DNA from 3 places in the Neorhizobium sp. BETTINA12A genome. Region 1 is predicted to be linked to each of the others. Evidence: riboswitches for the same ligand, from Rfam matches in the RefSeq annotation. Region 1 holds a riboswitch; each other region holds the start of a gene.

Region 1 (5,297 bases):
GTTCGACATGTTCTGCGGCTTGAACGGCATGATCTTCAGGCCGCGTAGCGTAAAGGCGCGGGCAAGCCCGGCCACCACCAGCGACTTGCCCACATCCGAGCCCGTTCCCTGAAACATCAGCGCCCGAGCTGGCTTGACCCCAACCATGGCTAAAACTCGATGCCGGCCTGGGCCTTCACGCCCGCCTTGAAGTGATGCTTGACCAGCGACATCTCGGTCACCATGTCGGCCGCCTCGATCAGCGCCGGCTTGGCGTTGCGGCCGGTGACGACCACGTGCAAATCCGGCCGCCGCGCCTTTAACGCGGCGACGATCCTGTCGAGATCGAGATAGTCATAACGGAGCGCGATGTTGAGTTCATCGAGGATGACGAGCCCGATCGTTTCGTCCGCCATCAGCTCGAGTGCTTTTTCCCAGGCCTTTTCCGCTGCGGCGACATCGCGCTTCAGGTCCTGGGTCTCCCAGGTAAAACCTTCACCCATCGTGTGCCAGGCGACGCGGTCGCCGAAGACGGCAAGCGCCGGCTGCTCCCCAGTCGACCAGGCGCCCTTGATGAACTGCACGACGCCGACCCGGCGGTTGTTGCCGAGCATGCGCAGCGCCAGGCCGAAGGCGGCTGTGGATTTGCCTTTTCCGGAGCCGGTATGGACGATGAGAAGACCCTTTTCCTGGGTCTTCTCTGCCACTTCCGCATCCTGAACCGCCTTGCGGTTCGCCATCTTGGCGCGGTGACGCTCGACGGACGCCTCATCGATCTCCTTCACCGGGAAGCGAGCTTCGCCGAAGATCCGGCAGAAGCTTCCTCGCCAGCGCGGAACTTTTCGCGGACGACACCGGCCAGCGCACCGAGCACCGCCCAGAACACCAGGTTGGTGGCATAGACGGCGTTGACGAAGCGGGCATAGAGATCCATCGGGACGGCCGTTTCATGGCTGGGCGGCAGCGGCGCGCCGACCAGATGCGGGGCGATCAGCAGCACGACCGCAAGCGCTGCAAATACGGCCGAGCGTGTGTAGGCGAGCAGGCCGAGACCGATTGCCGTGCAGACAGCCGTCGAGACCCACCAGATCTGGCGCGGACCGAGTTCCGCGGCCGGCATGCCGGGCAGTTCCGGCGGCAGGCCAAGGCCGGGCGCGAGAATGACGGTGAGAAAGCCGGCAATGCCGAACATCAGGCCACCGCGCCAGCCCTTGAAGCCGCCGAACGCTTCCGAGGCGGCGATGAGGACAAGGGCAAAACCGATAGCCGACAGCATGTCCGCGGCGAGTGTATAGATGAAACGCTCGAAGCCATCGGCGGGAGCCCAGGCTTCCTCGCCGTGGTGATGCTCGGCGGCGGATGACGCAGCACCTGCGGCAGGTGCTGCGTCATGGCTGTGGCCTGCCTCGGGCGCGGCATTTTCGAACACTTCCGCCCGCAGGATCAGCGGCACGGTGGAGAAACTCTGCATCACGGTCAGCAGTAGTCCGGACAAAAGCCCGGCGATCACCGCCGTGAAGACGATGTTGCGAAACAACGACATTGGGGAGAACTCCTCAGTGGCAGGGGAAGGCGAGCGAGTGGCGCGTGTCATGCGCGGCATTGTGGACGACTTCCAGATGCGAGAAGCCGACAAAGCCGACGATGAACAGGCCGAGCAGGGCCGTCATGCTGAGGGGAATGATCTTCGAAGCGGAAATGGTGACTGCAGCTGCAGCAGAATTCGTAACCATGGTCTCGTCCTTTCGCCCTCCACCCGAGGGCCGTTCACGTTCTTTGCCGCCTCTGGCAGGTCTCCTGGCTCGCGGATCGGACGCCTTCTCCCGCCTTCCCAGAAGTCCGTTGGCCGGATTTCCCAGTGGCATGACGGCCGGACGGCCGTTTTGGTCGAAGACTTTCCGCTTACAGTTGCGGGGGCAGCCGCGGGTTGGACGGCAGAATTCCGTCGCACCGCATTCCCTCTAAAACCCTTTCGGGCACCATAGGCTCGATCACTATAGACGAATTCGCCGTCACGGCAATCGCCTTTGCGACGCATTGACATGGGCCTGCGACCGGGCTTACTTGAAGAGAGATGGTCCCTTTCCGGCAACGGGGAGGGCTAAGAGAGAATGCGGTGCGATCCCTTTTCAGGATCAATGCCGCGGCTGCCCCCGCAACTGTAGGCGGCGAGCCATTGCCTAAAACGGCCATTTGGCCGTCAAGCCACTGGGAAATCCGGCCAACGGTATCCTGGGAAGGCAGGCAAATGGCGACGACCCGCGAGCCAGGAGACCTGCCGTCCGATTAATTTTGCTTCACCGGGCGGGGTGCTCCGGAGGAAGTTTCTCGATCACCGCAGAGGGATTTCGACCTTCTGCTCCGCGCCCCGATTTTTTCGACCCCGGCGGGAACGCGGCTGACCGATGAGTGACCACCGACCAGATGATCCGGCAACCGCCGGCCCGGCAGATGTGACGATTTTCGTCTGCACCAATTGCCGTGACGCGTCCGACGGCGAAATCCGGCCCGGCATCGCGCTGATCGCGGCGCTGCGCGAGGCAGCAAGCGGCAAGCCGCTCGCGGTCAAGCCGGTCACCTGCCTTGCCAATTGCGAAAAAAGCCCGAGCGCCGCCTTCAACCACAAGAGCGGCTGGTCCTATGTCTTCGGCCACCTGTCGCTCGACAATGTCGAGGACATCGTCACCGGCGCGATGATGCTGGCCGAGGACGAGCGCGGCTTCCTTCCCCTTCGCGGCCGCCCGACCTGCCTGCGCGGCAAGGGCATGACGGCCCGTATTCCACCCTTTCATCACCATGAGGACATGCCATCATGAGCGTTTCGTTCGACCGCGTTCCCTGCACCGTCGTTACCGGGTTTCTGGGAGCCGGCAAGACCACGCTGATCCGCAACCTGATCGAAAACCTGAAGGGTAAGCGGCTGGCGATCATCGTCAACGAATTCGGCGATGTCGGCATCGACGGAGACGTCCTGAAGGGCTGCGGCATCGAAAGCTGCCCGGAAGACAACATCATCGAGCTTGCCAACGGCTGCATCTGCTGCACCGTGGCGGACGATTTCGTGCCGGCGATCGACCGTATCCTGGCCATCGAACCCCGCGTCGATCACATCCTCATCGAGACCTCCGGCCTTGCGTTGCCGAAGCCCCTCGTCCAGGCGTTCCAGTGGCCTGACGTCAAGGCACGGGTGACGGTTGACGCCGTGATTGCCGTGGTCGACGGACTGGCACTCGCCGAAGGCCGCGTTGCCGACGATCACGAGGCGCTGGAAGCGCAGCGCGACGCGGACGGCTCGATCGACCATGACGACCCGGTCGAGGAAGTGTTCGAGGACCAGGTGGCTTGTGCCGACATGATCGTGCTTACCAAGAGCGATCTCCTGGATGCCGCTGGCCTCGCGACCGCCAGGGATCGCGTATCCGCCCATCTGCCACGTGCCGTGAAAATCGTCTCGGCCGCCAATGGCGCCATCGATCCGGCCGTACTGATTGGCCTCGGCCTCGCCGTCGAGGACGATATCGAAAACCGCAAGACCCATCACGACGACGAACTCGACCACGATCACGACGATTTCGACAGCTTCGTCGTCGATCTGGCCGCCGTGACCGATGCCGAACAGCTCGCCGCCCGCATTTCTGCGACTGCGGAGGCGGAAAACGTGCTGCGCATAAAAGGCTTCGTGGAAGTCGCGAACAAGCCGATGCGCCTGCAGGTTCAGGCGGTAGGATCGCGCGTGAACCATTATTTCGACCGTGCCTGGGCACCCGGCGAAGCGCGGACAAGCCGCCTTGTCGTGATCGGCGAAAAAGGCATCGACCGCGCCGCGATCGAAAGGATGCTGGCCGCGTAAGAAGGCCCGAGGGAAGGATGCACATACTCGCCACCACATCGTCGTCGCTTGACGACCTCATCGAACCGGTCGACCTCAATCAGTCGCCGGCCGACGTGGTGGTGCTGTCCTTTTCCGGCAGCGACCTGAACGGCCTTTCCGCCGTCTGGAATTCGGCTGGGTACGGCGGTTTGGATACCCCCCTCTGGCCTGCCGGCCATCTCCCCCTCAAGGGGGGAGATCAGCAAGACGCACCCGCCTCCATCAAGAACCAGCGCCGGAGTGAGGCGTGGCGTGGCCACGATTCGATCTCCCCCCTTGTGGGGGAGATGGCCGGCAGGCCAGAGGGGGGTGGCGACATGCATGAACATGGCAGCAAGCACGTGCCGGCCCCTTTCCCAAGCCTCCGCCTCACCAACCTCTCCGATCTCCGCCATCCCATGTCGGTCGATCTCTGGATCGAGAAGACGGCGGCCCATGCCAAGGTCATCCTCGTGCGCATTCTCGGCGGTTACGATCGCTGGGCTTATGGCGTGGAAGAACTTTCGCACATGGCGAAGCGGAAAAAGATCGCGCTGGCGCTGCTGCCCGGCGAATGCAGCATCCGCGACGAACGGCTGACCGCCGCCTCGACCGTTTCGGAAGACCGGATCGCCGGCATCCTGAGCTGCTTCCGCGAAGGCGGACCGGCCAACATGCGGCTTCTGGCGAGATTGCTGACGACGCTGGCCGAGGGCAAAACGGAACCGCTGCCGGAGGCAGCCCTAGTGCCGAAGGCTGGCTACTACGCGCCCGGAAAAGGCATCGTCGAGGCCAACGACCTGCTGGCCCGCTTTGCGCCGGATGCGCCGCGCTTGCCGATCCTGTTCTACCGCTCCATGCTGCTTGCGAATGACGCAGCGCCGATTGACGCGCTGTTCGAAGCGCTAAAGAAGCGCGGTTTTGCACCGGTGCCGATCTTCGTCGGCGGGCTGAAGGAGCCGGATGCACTGGCCTTCGTCGAACAGGCGGTCTCGGACCTGAAACCTGCGGCCATCCTTTCCACCACCGCCTTTGCCAGCGGCACCGACGGCAACGGCGAAACGATTTTCGACCGCACCGGCGTGCCGGTCTTCCAGATCGTCGTTGCCACGACCCGCCGCGATGGCTGGACGGAAAACCGGCGCGGCCTCAACCCCGCCGACCTCGCTATGCACGTCGTCCTGCCCGAGCTCGACGGACGTATTTTTGCCGGTGCGATCTCCTTCAAGGCCGGCGAAAGCTCCGCCAACCTCGTCAATCAGCCGGAACCGGACCGGGTCGAACAGGTCGTCGACCGTATCGCCGCCTTCCTGCGGATGAAGGCGGCACCGCGTGCCGAGCGAAAGATCGTTATCTTGATGCCGGACTATCCGAGCGCGCCCGGACGCACCGGTTATGCCGTCGGCCTGGACGTGCCACAGAGCGTGCTCGGGATGCTGCATGAATTATCGGTAGCCGGCTATGATGT
Region 2 (7,508 bases), on a different contig from region 1:
CGCACCATTCGTAGTGGCGCGGATTGATGTCGTCCCCGCCGCCATAGACCGGCGCCGGCTCGACGTAACGTGGCTGGGAGGCAATGGCGCCGCCGATCAGGGCGCCGGCACCGAATGCCGCCAGCGGGAACCAGTAGCCGTTATGGCGGCGATAGCCCGGGCGGTAGTCGCGATAACCACGATACCCGCCATACCAGCCGCCGCCATGGCGACGATACTGCACGAGGGTCGCGTCGGTATTGGCGTTCGTTGCGATCCCGGCCGGAGCGGTCGGCACCGGCATCGCCTGAGCCGGCATCAGCGAGCCGGCGAGAACGGCAGCGGAGATGCCCGCAGCCGCAATCTTCTTGAAAAGCGTCATGTTAAGCCCCCATGTCCCTTGTCCATGTTCTATTTTGCCAGCCAGTTATTTCAATATGCAGCGGAATTCTATTTCGTTGCAACCCTTGGGAAGTTCATCCTGAACGCGTGATTAACGCGGGCCGCGACGATGCAAGCCCGGTCGCGGCATGTGTGCAACCGGGCTTGCCTCGGGATGGCCAATACTGCTTATCTGTAAGGCGAGATGCAGCGCGCCCGCACGCCGGCGCGCGGTGCATAGGTATCGTCCCAGGCCCGATAGCTGCGATAACGGCTTTCACACCAGGCGACGTGGCGGCTGCCATAACCCCGATCCGCCTGGATAGCGCCGCCGATAATGGCACCGGCACCGAAGGCGGCCAGCGGGAACCAGAAACCGTTGTGATAACGATAACCGGGGCGGCGGTCGCGGTAACCGCGATGGCCGCGATACCAACCGTATCGGTCACGCCGGAAGTCGCGACGGTACTGGACATTGGTGACATCGCTGGCGGCCGAAATGCCGGATGGCGGAGCCGGCATTTGGACAGCCTGCGCGGGTACAAGGCCAGCAAATGTCGTGACAACGGCGACTGCCGCTGCGGTCAGGCGTAGGCGAAAGGCGTTCATGCGGGGTGCTTCCTCATTCTGATTTTCAATCAGAAAACAACGCCACACGCGGGATTCCGTTCCTGGAGCCACGCCCCGCGCCGATCAACGCCGATCACGAATTGGCGATCAGGCGACGATCGAAAGTTGCGCCTGGTCGCCCTGCAGCCGGTTGACCATGAAGTTCGAGTACCATTCGACGAACTGCATGACGCCGCCTTCGTGGAGTGGCGAGTAAGGACCGGGCTCGTAGGCGGGCGAGCGGATGCCGAAGGCGTTTTCCTCGACGATCTGACGGTCCTGGTCGTTGGTCATGTTCCAGACATGGGTCAGTTCTTCGAGATTGTAGTCGACGCCCTCGACCGCATCCTTGTGGACTAGCCACTTGGTGGTAACCGCCGTTTCCTCCGGTCCGAGCGGGGTGACGCGGAACGAGATCGCGTGGTCGCCGAGAATGTGGTTCCAGCTGCTCGGATAGTGAAAGAGCAGCATGGTGCCGATCGAGTCGATCGTCACATCGTCGGAGAGTTTGCGCTGCACGGCGTTGCGGCCGCTCATCGTATAGCTCTCCGCATCCTCGATCAGCGGCATGCGCGCGACGCGGAACTGGCCGGTCTCGTCCATCCGGAACTCGCTCGGCAACCCGGCCGTCTCACAGCGCTGCCAATGGGCGGCGATGACCGGATCGTCCTTGGCGCCCTGGACACCGGTCGCGGTCGGCGATTCCGGATAGGTGCGGCAGAGCTCCGGATGGTTGGCGGCGCAGTGGTAACATTCGCGGTTGTTTTCCCAGACGAGCTTCCAGTTGCCCTTTTCGATGATCGTCGACTGATGCGCGACCTTGGCCTCCGAGAGGCGGTGCGGCGCCATATAGGGCTCGATCGCCGCGCGAACCGGCGCGAAATCCGGCGCCTCGTTGGCAAGGCAGATGAAGATAAAGCCTGCGACGCTCTCGCAATGGACCTTCTTCATGCTGAACTGGGTCTTGTCGAAGTCCTGGCCCATCTGGCGGCCGACCAGAAGCGAGCCGTCCAGCTCGTAGGTCCATTGATGGTAGGGACAAACGAGCCGCACCGCCGAACCATGTTCCTTGGTGCAGACGCGGCTGCCACGATGGCGGCAGGTATTGTGCAGCGCCCGGATCTGGTTGTCGCGGCCGCGCACGATAACGACCGGATAATCGCCGATCTGCAGGGTGAAATAGGCGCCGGCCTTGGGCAGCTCGCAATCATGCCCGACGAACAGCCAGTCGCGGTACCAGATCATTTCCAGATCGAGCTTGAAATAGGCGGGATCGGTATAGAAGGGCTGTTCGAGGCTGAACCCCTCGCGGCGGTTCTTGAGCTGCCGCAGGGCCTGATTGCGAATTTCCATATACTTACCTTCCTCGTCAATGTGGACAGCGGAAGGACATGGAAATGCCGGCCGGCCCCAGGCCCGCCCCAAACCCTGTCCCGAACGCCCGCCGCGTCCGGTCGTCATCTTTTGTCCCGAGGCTGGTTTCCGGGCTCAGGAGCTGTCCGTTGCGGGACGGGCTCGGCGCCTTCCCGGGCGGCCTTTTCGGCTCTTTCCCAGTGGCCTGTACCAAGCTTTGTTGCTCCACCACCGTTGCGGGGGCAGCGCCGGATCAAGGTTTCGAAGACCCCTGCCGGCTTCCCAATTCTCCGCCTTCCCTAGACAGGCGGCACCTCAAGATCGAGGCGGATATAACCATCGAGCGGGCGTGTCGCATAGGCGACATTGCGACATCGGCAACCGCGTTGGCGACAGCGGCGAAACGGCCCGGAATGCAACACTCCAGCCCCGCGAAAGCGAAACCTGTCATTAAGGGATAAGCCATAAAATCCCGGCTCGAATGGGAGCGATGCCACCGTGCAGGCCAAGGGGAAAATCCGTTACTATAAAGCTCCTCCACCAAAGCCTCCGGCGCCGGTGGCAGTGAAGACCGCTGCCCATTCCGAATTCCTTCGGACGGGGCGCATCGCCCGCTACAATCCGATCTGGCTGCCGGAAGAGCGCCGTTATCTCACCCATGACGAGGTCGCCGAGCGCACAGGCAAAAGGCTGGAGGCGGCCGGCGAGACGAGCCACAACCGGATCAACTCCTTCCATCGCTCGATCAAGTTTCCGAAGATCATCTTTCACCACACGCTCGATGAGCGGCCGCATCTCGGCTATTGCCATGTCACGGCGGCAAGAACGCAGCTTGCCCACGGCGTGCCGGTAAGCTGGTCCTTCTACATTGCCAACTTCGTTTCCGAGATGGGCGGGGAGGAAACGTTCTTCGAGCGTATCAGCACGGCCTATTCGCGCATGTATTTCGCCGTCGCGGTCGAACGAGAGGCCGGCCAGCCGCTGCAGATCAACCGATCGATCCGCAAGAATGGCCTTCTGTTCCGCACCAACGATCCGATGGAAGCGATCAAGAACGTGCTGATGCTCGGCACTTCCAACGAAATGCTCCGCGAGATCATCAAAAAGCTATGAAGACGCCGGGCTCCGCGTTATTGACGGGCGGATATGACGGCTCAAATCATCGACATCACCCGGGACCATGACGGCGCGCTCGCCCAAGCCTGCGCCGTGCTCGGCGGTGGCCTACCCGTGGCGATCCCCACCGAGACGGTCTACGGGCTTGCGGCCGATGCCACCAATCCCGCCGCCATCACCCGCATCTACGAGACCAAGGGCCGGCCGCGCTTCAATCCGCTGATCTGCCACATGTCGGATCTAGCCATGGCCGAGCGTTATGCCGACTTCGACCCGATTTCGCGAAAGCTTGGCCAAGCCTTCTGGCCGGGCCCCCTCACCCTGATCCTGGCCCTAAAGCCCGAAAGTGGCATCCACGCGCTGGCGACGGCCGGGCTCGATACGGTCGGCATCCGGCTTCCCAAGGGCTTCGCTTCCGATCTGATCCGCGCCTTCGGCAAGCCACTCGCGGCGCCGAGCGCCAACACGTCCGGCAAGGTGAGCCCAACCAGCGCCGCCCATGTGGCCGACGACCTGGGCGACAAGCTGGCTTTGATCATCGACGGCGGCGCGGCTCCGGTCGGTGTGGAATCGACCATCGTTCGTGTCGAGGATGGCGTGATCCGGCTGCTGCGGCCGGGTGGGGTGGCCGTGGAAGAGATCGAACGTGCAACCGGCCTTGCGGTGATCCGACCGGAAGGACCAGCGGCAATCATCGAAGCTCCCGGCATGCTCGCTTCCCATTACGCGCCAGGAGCGGCGGTCAGGCTCAATGCCGACCATGTCGAGACCGGCGAGGCATTGATCCGGCTCGGTTCTGCTCCCGTGAAAGGAATGGAACTCGCGACGGCGGTTTTTGATCTGAGCCCGTCGGGCGATCTTGCGCAGGCGGCGGCAAACCTGTTCGATTACCTGAAGCGGGCCGACGCCACCGGCGCCGCCAGCATCGCCGTCACGCCCATTCCCGACCATGGGCTCGGCGAAGCGATCAACGACCGGCTGGCGAGGGCCGCCGCCCCGCGAGAATGAGCCGGGGCAAAAGAGGAGGAGACGTTGATGGATATTTCCGGGCCGAAACCAGAACTTCTCGACCGCTTCGCCGCGATCGTCGGCGAAAATCACGTGCTGCGCGACGCGAACGATCTTGCGCCGCATCTGGTCGAGGGCCGCGGACTCTACCGGGGTTCCTCTCCGATGCTGCTGAAGCCGGGCTCGGTCGAGGAAGTGTCCGCGATCCTAAAGCTCGCGAGCGAGACAGGCACGCCGATCGTGCCGCAGACCGGCAATACCGGCCTTGTCGGAGGCCAGACGCCGCGCACCGGCGGCAGCGACCTGATCGTCTCGCTCGAACGCATGAACCGCATCCGTGACGTCGATCCGGTCGCCAACGTGCTGGTCGCCGACGGCGGCGCCATCCTTGCCGACGTGCAGAAGGCGGCGGAAGCCGTCGACCGGCTGTTTCCCCTGTCGCTCGGTTCGGAGGGCTCCTGCCGCATCGGCGGCAACCTCTCCACCAATGCCGGCGGTACTGCCGTGCTCGCCTATGGCAATACCCGCCAACTCTGCCTCGGGCTCGAAGTGGTGCTGCCAACCGGCGAGATCTGGAACGGCCTGCGCCGGCTCAAGAAGGACAATACCGGCTACGACCTGCGCGACCTGTTCATCGGCGCGGAGGGTACGCTGGGCATCATTACCGGCGCGGTGCTGAAACTCTTCCCGCAGCCGGTCGGGCATCAGGTCGCACTTGCCGGCCTCAACTCGCCGGCAGACGCGTTAAAACTCTTCGAGCGGGCCTCGAATCTCTGCGGCACGGCGCTGACCGGTTTCGAGCTGATGCCGCGCATCGGCATCGAATTCGTGGTTCGGCATATAGAGGGCGTGCGCGATCCGCTCTCCGAGCCGCATCCGTGGTACGCGCTGATCGACATCTCGACCTCGGATTCCGCCGAGACGGCCAGTTCCATGGTACAATCGCTGCTCGAACAGGGTTTCGAGGCAGGCCTCATCCGCGACGCCGTGATCGCCTCCTCCGTCGCGCAACAGAAGGCGCTCTGGCACATGCGCGAAAGCATGTCGGACGCGCAGAAACCCGAAGGCGGCTCGATCAAGCATGACGTGTCGGTGCCGGTCTCGAAAATCCCGACCTTCATGGCGGAAGCCGAGCAGGCGGTGCTGGCGGCAATGCCGGGTGCGCGGGTCTGCGCCTTCGGCCATCTCGGCGACGGCAATATCCATTACAACATCTCGCAGCCCATCAGTGCCGACATGGCGGGCGACAAGGCGGCCTTCATCGGCCGCTGGCGGGAGATCAACGCCATCGTCCACGGCATCGTGCTCGCCGCCGGTGGGTCGATCTCAGCCGAACACGGCATCGGCCAGCTGAAGCGCGACGAACTCGCCCATATCCGTTCGCCGATCGAGATGGACCTGATGCGGCGCATCAAGGAGGCGTTCGATCCCGCCGGCATCATGAACCCCGGCAAGGTGGTGACGATTCCATGAGCCGGTCTTCGAAGACCACGATCAGGATCGACCTCGACAACGGCGTGCGGCTCGGTCCGGGCAAGGCGCAGCTTCTGGAATTGATTGCCGAACACGGCTCGATCCGGGCGGCGGGCGCCTCGATCGGCATGTCCTACCGGCGGGCATGGCTGCTCGGCGACGAGATCAACCGGATGTTCAAGGAGCCGTCGATCTTTACCCGCCATGGCGGCAAAAGCGGCGGCGGTGCGGGTCTGACGGAATTCGGCCAGGAACTGCTGTCGCGCTATCGGCGGATGGAGAAAGCGAGCCGCGACGCGATGCGCGCCGACCTCGACTGGCTCGAATCGAATGCAGATCCGCGCTTCGAGACGACGGCAAAGACCACCGACGCCTGATAACCGCCCGCCCTCAGCCCATCCGGATCTGGGACAATGCCCATAAGGTGTCCGAGCTGATGCCGACCGAGCTGCCGTCGCTGCTTAGAATGCTCACCGCCGATGCCGTATTCTGGCTGTTCTCCAGGTCGTACATGATCGTGAAGCGCTGGACCAGTTTCTTGACCTTTTCCGGATCACTCAGATCTTCGAGGTTGAGCTTGTTCTTGACGATCTTGGCCTGCTGGTCGACGTCCATGTTGGCGATTTCCGCGGGCAGGCTGAAAGTGACGCGGAAGAACTCCTTCAGTGCCTCGTCGCCGAGGATCACATATGGGTCGGTGATGCTGTCCGACATGCGCTCGAAATAAAGCGCCAGGCGGACGCCCGGATTTTCCTCGCCCTGCTGGTTTTCGAGAAGTTGGCGGACGTAAAGGTCCTGGGTCGCGACGACTTCGCCGCCGTTCTGGGCCTCGCCCGCCGAGCTTCGGTCAATCTCGCCCTTGGAGTCGAAATTGAAGGTACCGACGATCTGCGCGAACCGCTTGTCCGTCTGGGTATTCACGAAGCTCTTGGGATCAGCGGGATCCGAGTTGAAGGCCTTCTTCAGGAAATCGTTGGTAACCTTCGAAGGGTCGATCCCCTTCGATATCAGCAGGATGTCGAGCGTCTTGCGATCGGCGAGCAGTTCGTCGCGACTGCCGATGCGCTGCATCGCGTCGGTATAATATTTGGCCTCCGTCTGGGCTTTCGCCCTGGCCGCTTTGAGTTCATCGCCTTCCATGAACCGGCTTTTGCGCAGGATATAATCCTTGGCGACGTTGGTGATTGCCGCATTGGACTGGAGCAGCACCTGACGGGTGACTGCCCCCTTGGGGTCGAAGTTGAAGAGCTTGGCAAGCGAGACGAAACGTTCGTCCTTCAGCTTGTAGATATAGCTGTTCGGGTCTGAAAGGTCGCTTTTCAAGGCACTCTTGATCGTCAGCTTCGAAACGGTGGCGGGGTCGAGGCCAACCGCTTGAAGAGCAAAATCGTAGGATTTGTCGGCATCCGCGCTGAGGAAGTCGTCAAGCGTCTTCACGGCCGAAAGGTCGAGCTTGTAGAACTTGATGGTCTTGTCGAGATCCGCTTCCTGCTTGTCGTCCCAGCGGCTCATATAGTCGCTGCGGGTCGTACTGGTCTGTAACTCGTCCTGGGCCTGGCCGGCGGCGACGGTACCGTCGGTCGCGAAAT
Region 3 (7,508 bases), on a different contig from region 1:
GCCTGCACCTCCTCGTTTCGCTCGGCGCGAAGAAGGAGAATATCTGGGTCCACGACATTGAAGGCCTCGTCTATGACGGCCGCAATACGCTGATGGACGAGTGGAAGGAAATCTACACCCAGAAGTCGGACAAGCGTGTGCTTGCCGACAGCATCGGTGGCGCCGACGTGTTTCTCGGCCTGTCCGCAGCCGGTGTGCTGAAGCCCGAACTCCTGGCACAGATGGCGGAAAAGCCGCTGATCATGGCGCTTGCCAATCCGACGCCGGAAATCATGCCGGAGCTTGCCCGCGCCGCCCGTCCCGACGCGATGATCTGCACCGGCCGTTCGGACTTCCCGAACCAGGTCAACAACGTCCTGTGCTTCCCCTATATCTTCCGCGGCGCGCTCGATTGCGGCGCCCGGACGATCAACGAGGAAATGAAGATGGCGGCGGTCAAGGCCATCGCAGCACTTGCCCGCGAGGAAGTCTCCGACGTCGCGGCGCGCGCCTATTCCGGCGAGTCGCCGATTTTTGGCGCAGACTATCTGATCCCCTCGCCCTTCGATCCGCGCCTCATCCTGCGCATTGCGCCTGCGGTCGCAAAGGCAGCTGCCGAGACCGGCGTCGCATCGCGGCCTATCCATGATTTCGAGGCCTATCTCGACCAGCTGAACCGCTTCGTCTGGCGCTCCGGTTTCGTCATGAAGCCGATCTTCAGCGCCGCCAAGGTTTCCGAAAAGAACCGGGTGATCTTCTCCGAAGGCGAGGACGAACGGGTGCTGCGCGCAGCCCAGGTTCTGCTCGAGGAAAAGACCGCAACCCCGATCCTGATTGGCCGTCCTTCGGTCATCGAGGCGCGACTGGCGCGGTTCGGCATCCGTATCCGGCCGAATGTCGATTTCGCAGTGGTCAACCCGGAAGACGATCCGCGCTACCGGGACTATGTCGACGAATATTTCGCACTGGTCGGCCGCGAAGGCATCAATCCGGAAGCGGCGCGCACCATCGTGCGCACCAACAATACGGTAATCGGTGCGCTGGCGGTCAAGCGCGGCGATGCGGACGCGCTGATCTGCGGCGTCGAGGGCCGTTACGACAAGCATCTCGGCGACGTGAACCAGATCATCGGCAAGCGGCCGGGCGTCTGCGCCTTCTCGGGCCTCAGCCTGGTCATCTCCCAGCGCGGAGCGATGTTCTTCACCGACACGTTCGTCAACTACAACCCATCCGCGCAGGAGATCGCCGAGATCACCATTCTGGCGGCAGAGGAAATCCGCCGGTTCGGTATCGCTCCGAAGGCGGCGCTGATCTGCCACTCGAATTTCGGCTCGCGCGATTCGGAAAGCGCCCAGAAGATGCGGGCTGCCCTGAAGCTGGTGCGCCAGCGGGCGCCGGAACTGGAAGTGGACGGCGAAATGCAGGGTGGTTCGGCATTGTCGGAAACGCTGCGCAAGCGGGCCATGCCGGACAGTTCGCTAACCGGCGAAGCCAACCTGCTGGTTTTCCCGAACCTCGATGCGGCCAACATCTCGCTCGGTCTGGTCCGCAACCTCACGGATGCCTTGCATGTCGGCCCGATTCTTCTCGGGGCGGCCCAGCCGGCGCATATCCTGTCGTCCTCGGTCACGTCGCGCGGCGTGGTGAACATGGCGGCACTCGCCGTCGTGGAAGCATCGCAACCTAATCTGCAATTTCAATCCTGAGTTGTATAACTCTCTCGATGCGATGATTTGAGCCCCGTCCGGGGCTCAGCCGGCCCCTGGATAGATTTCACCGTGCGGTGATCGCGGCCTTATGAGATTATCAACCGGCACGTTCCATGATGGCATCTTCTACTAAAGGAGAGGATGCCGGAATTGCCGATACCGCTTCGCGGCCTGCTGACCATACCGCTCTTGTTTTTGCCTGCCGCAGCGCTGGCGGGAGACCCCGCCGTTTGCGCAGCGCTTTACCGGAAACTTGGAAACAGCCCGGAAATCATCGGCAACACGTCCGCGGCGCGCAGCTTTGCCCAGCAGCTCGGCGAATATAATGCCGACATCCGCGAACTGCGGGTCGACATGCGCCGCGCCGGCTGCGGCAACGGCAGCGTCGTGGTTCTCGGCGGCCCCAATGCCGAGGTCTGCGGCCAGATGCGGGATGCGCTGGGAAGAATGGAGCAGAGCCGCGATACGCTGATGGCGGAACGCAACGGTTCGCGGCAGATGATCCTGCCCTCGGAAGAGCGGAATGCCATTCTCGCCGCCATTCGCGAACAACGCTGCATCCCCTCTTTCGAGCCGTTGCCGCCTGTAGTCGACGATAAGCGAAAGGTGCCGGGCATCGAGCTTCCCAGGCAAGAGGAGCCTTATTCCGGAATTACCAATCTGCGCACCCACCCACCGCAAAAGCCGCAGGCGACCGCAGTCCCGCCGCCAGTGCTCACGCCACCGCCGGAGCGGCCATACGACCCAAGCAAAAAGGTGCGCACCGTGGGGCCGACCTTCCTGCCCGAAGCGGGTATCGATCTCACCAATCCGAAATCGGCAGGACCACAGCCGCAGCAATAATCAGCGGCTGTCCCATCGGTCCTGAAAGATCAGCGCGTCCAGGCCCAAGCGCTGGCGCCAGCCCTTGAGCGCCAGTTCGGGCTCGCCATAGAGCCGGTCGACATAACCGAGGCAGAGCCAGGCGACGATCTCGATGCGGTCGGGAATGCCGAGCAGCGCACGCACGTCCTCGTCGCGGAAAATGCTGACCCAGCCGACACCGACGCCCTCGGCCCTTGCCGCGAGCCAGAGGTTCTGCACGGCGCAGACGGTCGAATAGGCATCCATGCGCGGATTGTGGGTCCGGCCGAGCACGACCGGACCGGCGCGGTCCGGATCGCAGGTAACGCAGATCGACAGCGGCGCCTTGACGATGCCTTCGAGCTTGAGGCTGCGGTAAAGGTCGCGGCTTTCCTCGGCAAACATCTCCACGGCCTCGTCATTGGCTCGCGAGAAGGCGGCACGAGCCGCCTCGCGTACCGCCGGATCGCGGATGAGGATGAAATTCCAAGGCTGCATGAAGCCGACCGAGGGTGCCGAATGCGCGGCGCCGAGCAGCCGCATCACCAGGTCGTCCGGCAGCGGATCGGGCAGGAACTGGTCGCGCACGTCGCGGCGTGTCTCGATCGCCCGGTAGACGGCGGCGCGTTCGACCTTGGAAAACTCGCCGGCAGGCAGCAAGGCATGGGCGAAAGGATCAGTCTGCATCGTCAAGTCCCCAACAATGCCGTCGCTCCCTCGCCTTCCCGGCTTGAAGCCTTTGGGCAAAAAGAGGTCCGAAACCGTTCCGCCGTCCGCGCGGGCTGGTCTATCTCGTCAGGCCGGTCTTCTGACTTGGCTTCATCCGCCTGCACCGCCGCCTTCCCGGTTTCCCAGTGGCTTTCATATATTGCGGCCGAGCGTCCACCTCACAGCGTTGGGCACGTTCCGGTTCCACCCCGGATTCCCGATTCTCCGGCTTGTCGCCGGCACCTGACAGGATCGTTTATGCCCTCACGCTATCTTCGGCGCAAGGCGTTCATGCGACAGGGAAATAGCGCACATAGGCAAACTCATCGCCATCAGGCGACCAGTTCGGCGAATTCATCGTGCCTTGCCCGCCGAAGAGCTCGAACACCGTTTCGACATTGCCGCCGTCCATGTCCATCAGCCTGACGCGGACGTCGAGATCGCGCGGGTGGTCGAAGACATCGGCGTCGTAGGAGATGAAGACGATCTTGTCACCCTTCGGTGATGGATGTGGAAACCAGTCACCGTAACCGCCGTCGGTGATCCGCTCCGCGACGCCGCCGGCGGCCGGAACGCGCCAGATTTGCATCAGCCCGGTGCGGCTGGAATTAAAATAGATCCATTTTCCATCCGGCGAATAATCCGGCCCGTCATTGCGGCCCTCGCCGAGCGTCAGCCGCGTCTCTGCGCCACCTTCGATGCCGATCGTATAGATGTCGAACTCGTCGCCGCGGATGCCGCAATAGGCGAAGTTTTTTCCGTCCGGCGACCAGCCATGCCAATAGGACGGCAGGTTCCGGGTTACCAGCCGCGGCACGCCGCCACCGGCGGGAAGGACATAGATCGCCGACTTGCCTAACTCTACCTTGTCGGAAATGGCGATCAGTAAACCGTCCGGCGAAATGCCGTGGTCGTTGTTGCATTGGCGGGCAAAGCCGGTATCGACCGGTTCAGGCCCGTCATCACCCTCCGGTGACAGACGATAGATCAGGCCCTCGCTGTTGAGCATCAGGTAGCGCCCGTCCGGCGACCAGTTGGGCGCCTCGAACAGGGCTTCCGTCTGCCAGACCACCCGCATCGCCCTCGTCCGGATATTGAAGATCTCGACGGAGCTGCGCGGGGCCATGATCCTCTCCTATCGATCGCGGAAACGGTTGGTGATCGGATAACGCCGGTCGCGGCCAAAATTCTTCTTGGTGATCTTGACGCCCGGCGCCGATTGGCGCCGCTTGTATTCGGCGAGATAGAGCAGGTGTTCGATCCGGTGAACAGTCGCGATGTCGTGGCCGCGGGCGACGATCTCCTCGGTGCCCATTTCCAGTTCGACGAGGCATTCGAGAATGTCGTCGAGCACCGGATAGGGCGGCAGCGAATCCTGGTCGGTCTGGTTGGGTCTGAGTTCCGCGGACGGCGCCTTGGAGATGATGTTCTTCGGGATCACCTCGCCGCTTGGGCCAAGAGCCGTCGGCGGCAGGTGTTCGTTGCGCCAGGCGGCCAGCGCGTAGACCTGCATCTTGTAGAGGTCCTTGATCGGATTGAAGCCGCCGTTCATGTCGCCGTAGAGCGTCGCGTAGCCGACCGACATTTCCGACTTGTTGCCGGTCGTCACCACCATCGAACCGAACTTGTTGGAGATCGCCATCAGGATCGTGCCGCGGGCGCGGCTCTGGAGGTTCTCTTCGGTAATCCCCTCGTCGGTTCCTTCGAACAGCTCGGCCAGCGCCGACGAAAAACCGTCCACCGGCTCGGCGATCTGCACGATATCGTAACGGCAGCCGAGCGCCCTGGCGCAATCGGCTGCATCCTTCAACGAGTCCTCCGACGTATAGCGATAGGGCAACATCACCGTGCGCACCCTCTCCTCGCCAAGCGCATCGACAGCGATTGCCGCGCAGATGGCACTGTCGATGCCGCCGGACAGGCCGAGAACGACCGACTTGAAGCCGTTCTTGTTGACGTAGTCGCGGAAGCCCAGAAGGCAGGCACGGTAATCCGCCTCCTCCTTTTCCGGAATGCGGGCCATCGGTCCGCGGGCGCAATGCCAGGTCTCGCCAATCCGTCTCCATTCGGTGACGGCGACGGCCGCCTCGAACTGGCTCATCTGGAAGGCGAGCGACTTGTCGGTGTTGAAGGCGAAGCTTGCGCCGTCGAAGACCAGTTCGTCCTGACCGCCGAGCTGGGCCGCGTAGATCATCGGCAGGCCGGTCTCGATCACCTGCTTCAGAACGACCTGATGGCGAATATCCACCTTGCCGCGAAAATAGGGCGAACCGTTCGGTACGAGCAGGATTTCCGCCCCGCTTTCCGAGAGCGTCTCGCAGATGCCGAGATCGCCCCAGATATCCTCGCAGATCGGAATGCCGAGCCGCACGCCGCGGAAATTGACGGGGCCCGGCATGTCACCGGCGATGAAGACGCGCTTCTCGTCGAATTCGCCGTAATTCGGCAGGTCAATCTTGTCGCGCACGGCGATCACCTTGCCGCCGTCGAGCACGGCGATCGAATTGTGCCGGCCTTCCTTTCCCTGACGTGGGAAGCCGATGATGACGCCGGGGCCGCCGTCTGCCGTATCGGCGGCAAGCTCCTCCACCGCCTTCAGGCAGGCGTTGAGGAAAGCCGGTTTCAGGACGAGGTCCTCCGGCGGATAACCGGACAGGAAGAGCTCGGTGAAGAGGATGAGATCCGCCTCCTCGCGGGCGGCATCTCTTCGGGCTTCTCGGGCCAGCGCCAGATTGCCGGCAATATCGCCGACTGTCGGGTTGAGCTGGGCAACGGCGATACGAAATGTCTGGCTGATATCCTGGGTCATGGTACCGATTTAATGTCCGCAGCAGACGGCGGCAACGTTGTTCCGAGAGTTTTTTATGGTTCAGGCAGATGCGGGACGATCGCCCGGATAATGAGGCACGCCGTCCTCCGGCAGTTCGTAGAAATCTCCCTTGTCGGCACAATAGATATGCTCGCCCATGACAAGTCCACTCGGCTGATCGAAAGCGCCCGCCAGGATCGAAATGCTTGCCGCGCCCTCCGCCTGCCAGAACAGCGCAGAGCCGCATTGCGAGCAGAAGCCGCGCCGCGCTTCATCGCTGGCGCGATACCAGCTCAGCGCCTCCTCGCCTTGGAGCGTCATGTTTTCGGCACGAACGCTGGTCGCCGCATAATAAAGCCCGGTCTGGCGGCGGCATTGCGAGCAATGGCAGGCCGTGACTGTCCGCAGCGGACCTACCGTCTCAAACCGGATCGCACCGCACAGGCAACGACCGCTGTTCTTCTGCTGCATGCACCATCCTCGACGAAGCGACGGCCCAGTGTCGCGGGCGTGGGCCGCGAGGTCAAATCTATTCCGCTGATGATGATCATCAACGGAAGCTATATCAAGATACGGAAAGGCCGGCGTCGCCGGCCTTCTTCGATTTTTCAACGATCATGCGCGGCGGTTCAGCCGTTGACGACCATCCGCTTTTCGTCGCGGCCGCTCTTCATCCGCTCGGCGAGCAGGAAGGCCAGTTCCAGTGCCTGGTCAGCGTTGAGGCGCGGGTCGCAATGGGTGTGGTAACGGTCCTGCAGGTCGCTCGCCGTCACCGCGCGCGCGCCGCCGGTGCATTCGGTGACGTCCTTGCCGGTCATCTCGATATGGATGCCGCCTGGATGGGTGCCTTCCGCACGATGGATCTGGAAGAAGCTTTCGACTTCCGACAGGATCCGGTCGAAGGGCCGGGTCTTGTAGCTGTTGAGCGTGATCGTGTTGCCGTGCATCGGATCGCAGGACCAGACGACTTTCTTTCCTTCCCGCTCGACGGCGCGGATCAACTTCGGCAGCGAGTCAGCGACCTTGTCGTAACCGAAACGGCAGATCAGCGTCAGACGACCGGCTTCGTTCGTCGGGTTGAGCGCGTCGATCAGTTCGATCAGGTTGTCGGCCTGCAGCGACGGGCCGCATTTGAGGCCGATCGGGTTCTTGATGCCGCGGAAATATTCGACATGCGCGTGGTCGAGCTGGCGGGTACGGTCACCGATCCACAGCATGTGGCCGGACGTCGCGTACCAGTCGCCCGAGGTGGAGTCGACGCGGGTGAAAGCCTCTTCGTAGCCGAGCAGCAGCGCTTCATGGCTGGTGAAGAAATCCGTCTCGCGCAGGCTCGGCTGGTTTTCCGCAGTGATGCCGATCGCCTTCATGAAATCCATGGTTTCGCTGATGCGGTCGGCGAGCTTGCGGTAACGTTCGCCCTGAGGACTATCCTTGACGAAACCGAGCATCCACTTGTGGAC

The links. Region 1 has a riboswitch for cobalamin ahead of MOV61_RS27710 (CbtB-domain containing protein). Riboswitches for the same ligand answer to the same signal wherever they lie in the genome.
Region 2: linked by a shared signal. The riboswitch ahead of MOV61_RS06965 (aromatic ring-hydroxylating dioxygenase subunit alpha) and the one ahead of MOV61_RS27710 (CbtB-domain containing protein) in region 1 are both predicted to bind cobalamin.
Region 3: linked by a shared signal. The riboswitch ahead of bluB (5,6-dimethylbenzimidazole synthase) and the one ahead of MOV61_RS27710 (CbtB-domain containing protein) in region 1 are both predicted to bind cobalamin.

The regions. Positions count from the first base shown of each region.
Region 1 is NZ_JALBGW010000227.1:610-5,906, reverse strand. Features, by position in the region: partial or broken gene MOV61_RS27725 (cobyric acid synthase CobQ) at 1-147, opposite strand, end outside; gene cobO (cob(I)yrinic acid a,c-diamide adenosyltransferase) at 150-764, opposite strand; gene MOV61_RS27715 (CbtA family protein) at 761-1,522, opposite strand; gene MOV61_RS27710 (CbtB-domain containing protein) at 1,536-1,712, opposite strand; cobalamin riboswitch at 1,749-1,978, opposite strand; cobalamin riboswitch at 2,038-2,277, shown strand; gene MOV61_RS27705 (DUF1636 domain-containing protein) at 2,385-2,795, shown strand; gene cobW (cobalamin biosynthesis protein CobW) at 2,792-3,829, shown strand; partial or broken gene MOV61_RS27695 (cobaltochelatase subunit CobN) at 3,847-5,297, shown strand, end outside.
Region 2 is NZ_JALBGW010000015.1:52,796-60,303, forward strand. Features, by position in the region: gene MOV61_RS06955 (BA14K family protein) at 1-361, opposite strand, end outside; gene MOV61_RS06960 (BA14K family protein) at 550-969, opposite strand; gene MOV61_RS06965 (aromatic ring-hydroxylating dioxygenase subunit alpha) at 1,078-2,322, opposite strand; cobalamin riboswitch at 2,425-2,655, opposite strand; gene MOV61_RS06970 (DUF6656 family protein) at 2,881-3,435, shown strand; gene MOV61_RS06975 (L-threonylcarbamoyladenylate synthase) at 3,469-4,446, shown strand; gene MOV61_RS06980 (FAD-binding oxidoreductase) at 4,474-5,919, shown strand; gene MOV61_RS06985 (winged helix-turn-helix domain-containing protein) at 5,916-6,296, shown strand; gene MOV61_RS06990 (DUF1217 domain-containing protein) at 6,310-7,508, opposite strand, start outside.
Region 3 is NZ_JALBGW010000069.1:3,764-11,271, reverse strand. Features, by position in the region: gene MOV61_RS17190 (NADP-dependent malic enzyme) at 1-1,685, shown strand, start outside; gene MOV61_RS17185 (hypothetical protein) at 1,830-2,531, shown strand; gene bluB (5,6-dimethylbenzimidazole synthase) at 2,532-3,218, opposite strand; cobalamin riboswitch at 3,312-3,501, opposite strand; gene MOV61_RS17175 (TolB family protein) at 3,529-4,365, opposite strand; gene MOV61_RS17170 (NAD+ synthase) at 4,375-6,048, opposite strand; gene MOV61_RS17165 (GFA family protein) at 6,109-6,519, opposite strand; gene MOV61_RS17160 (class II 3-deoxy-7-phosphoheptulonate synthase) at 6,678-7,508, opposite strand, start outside.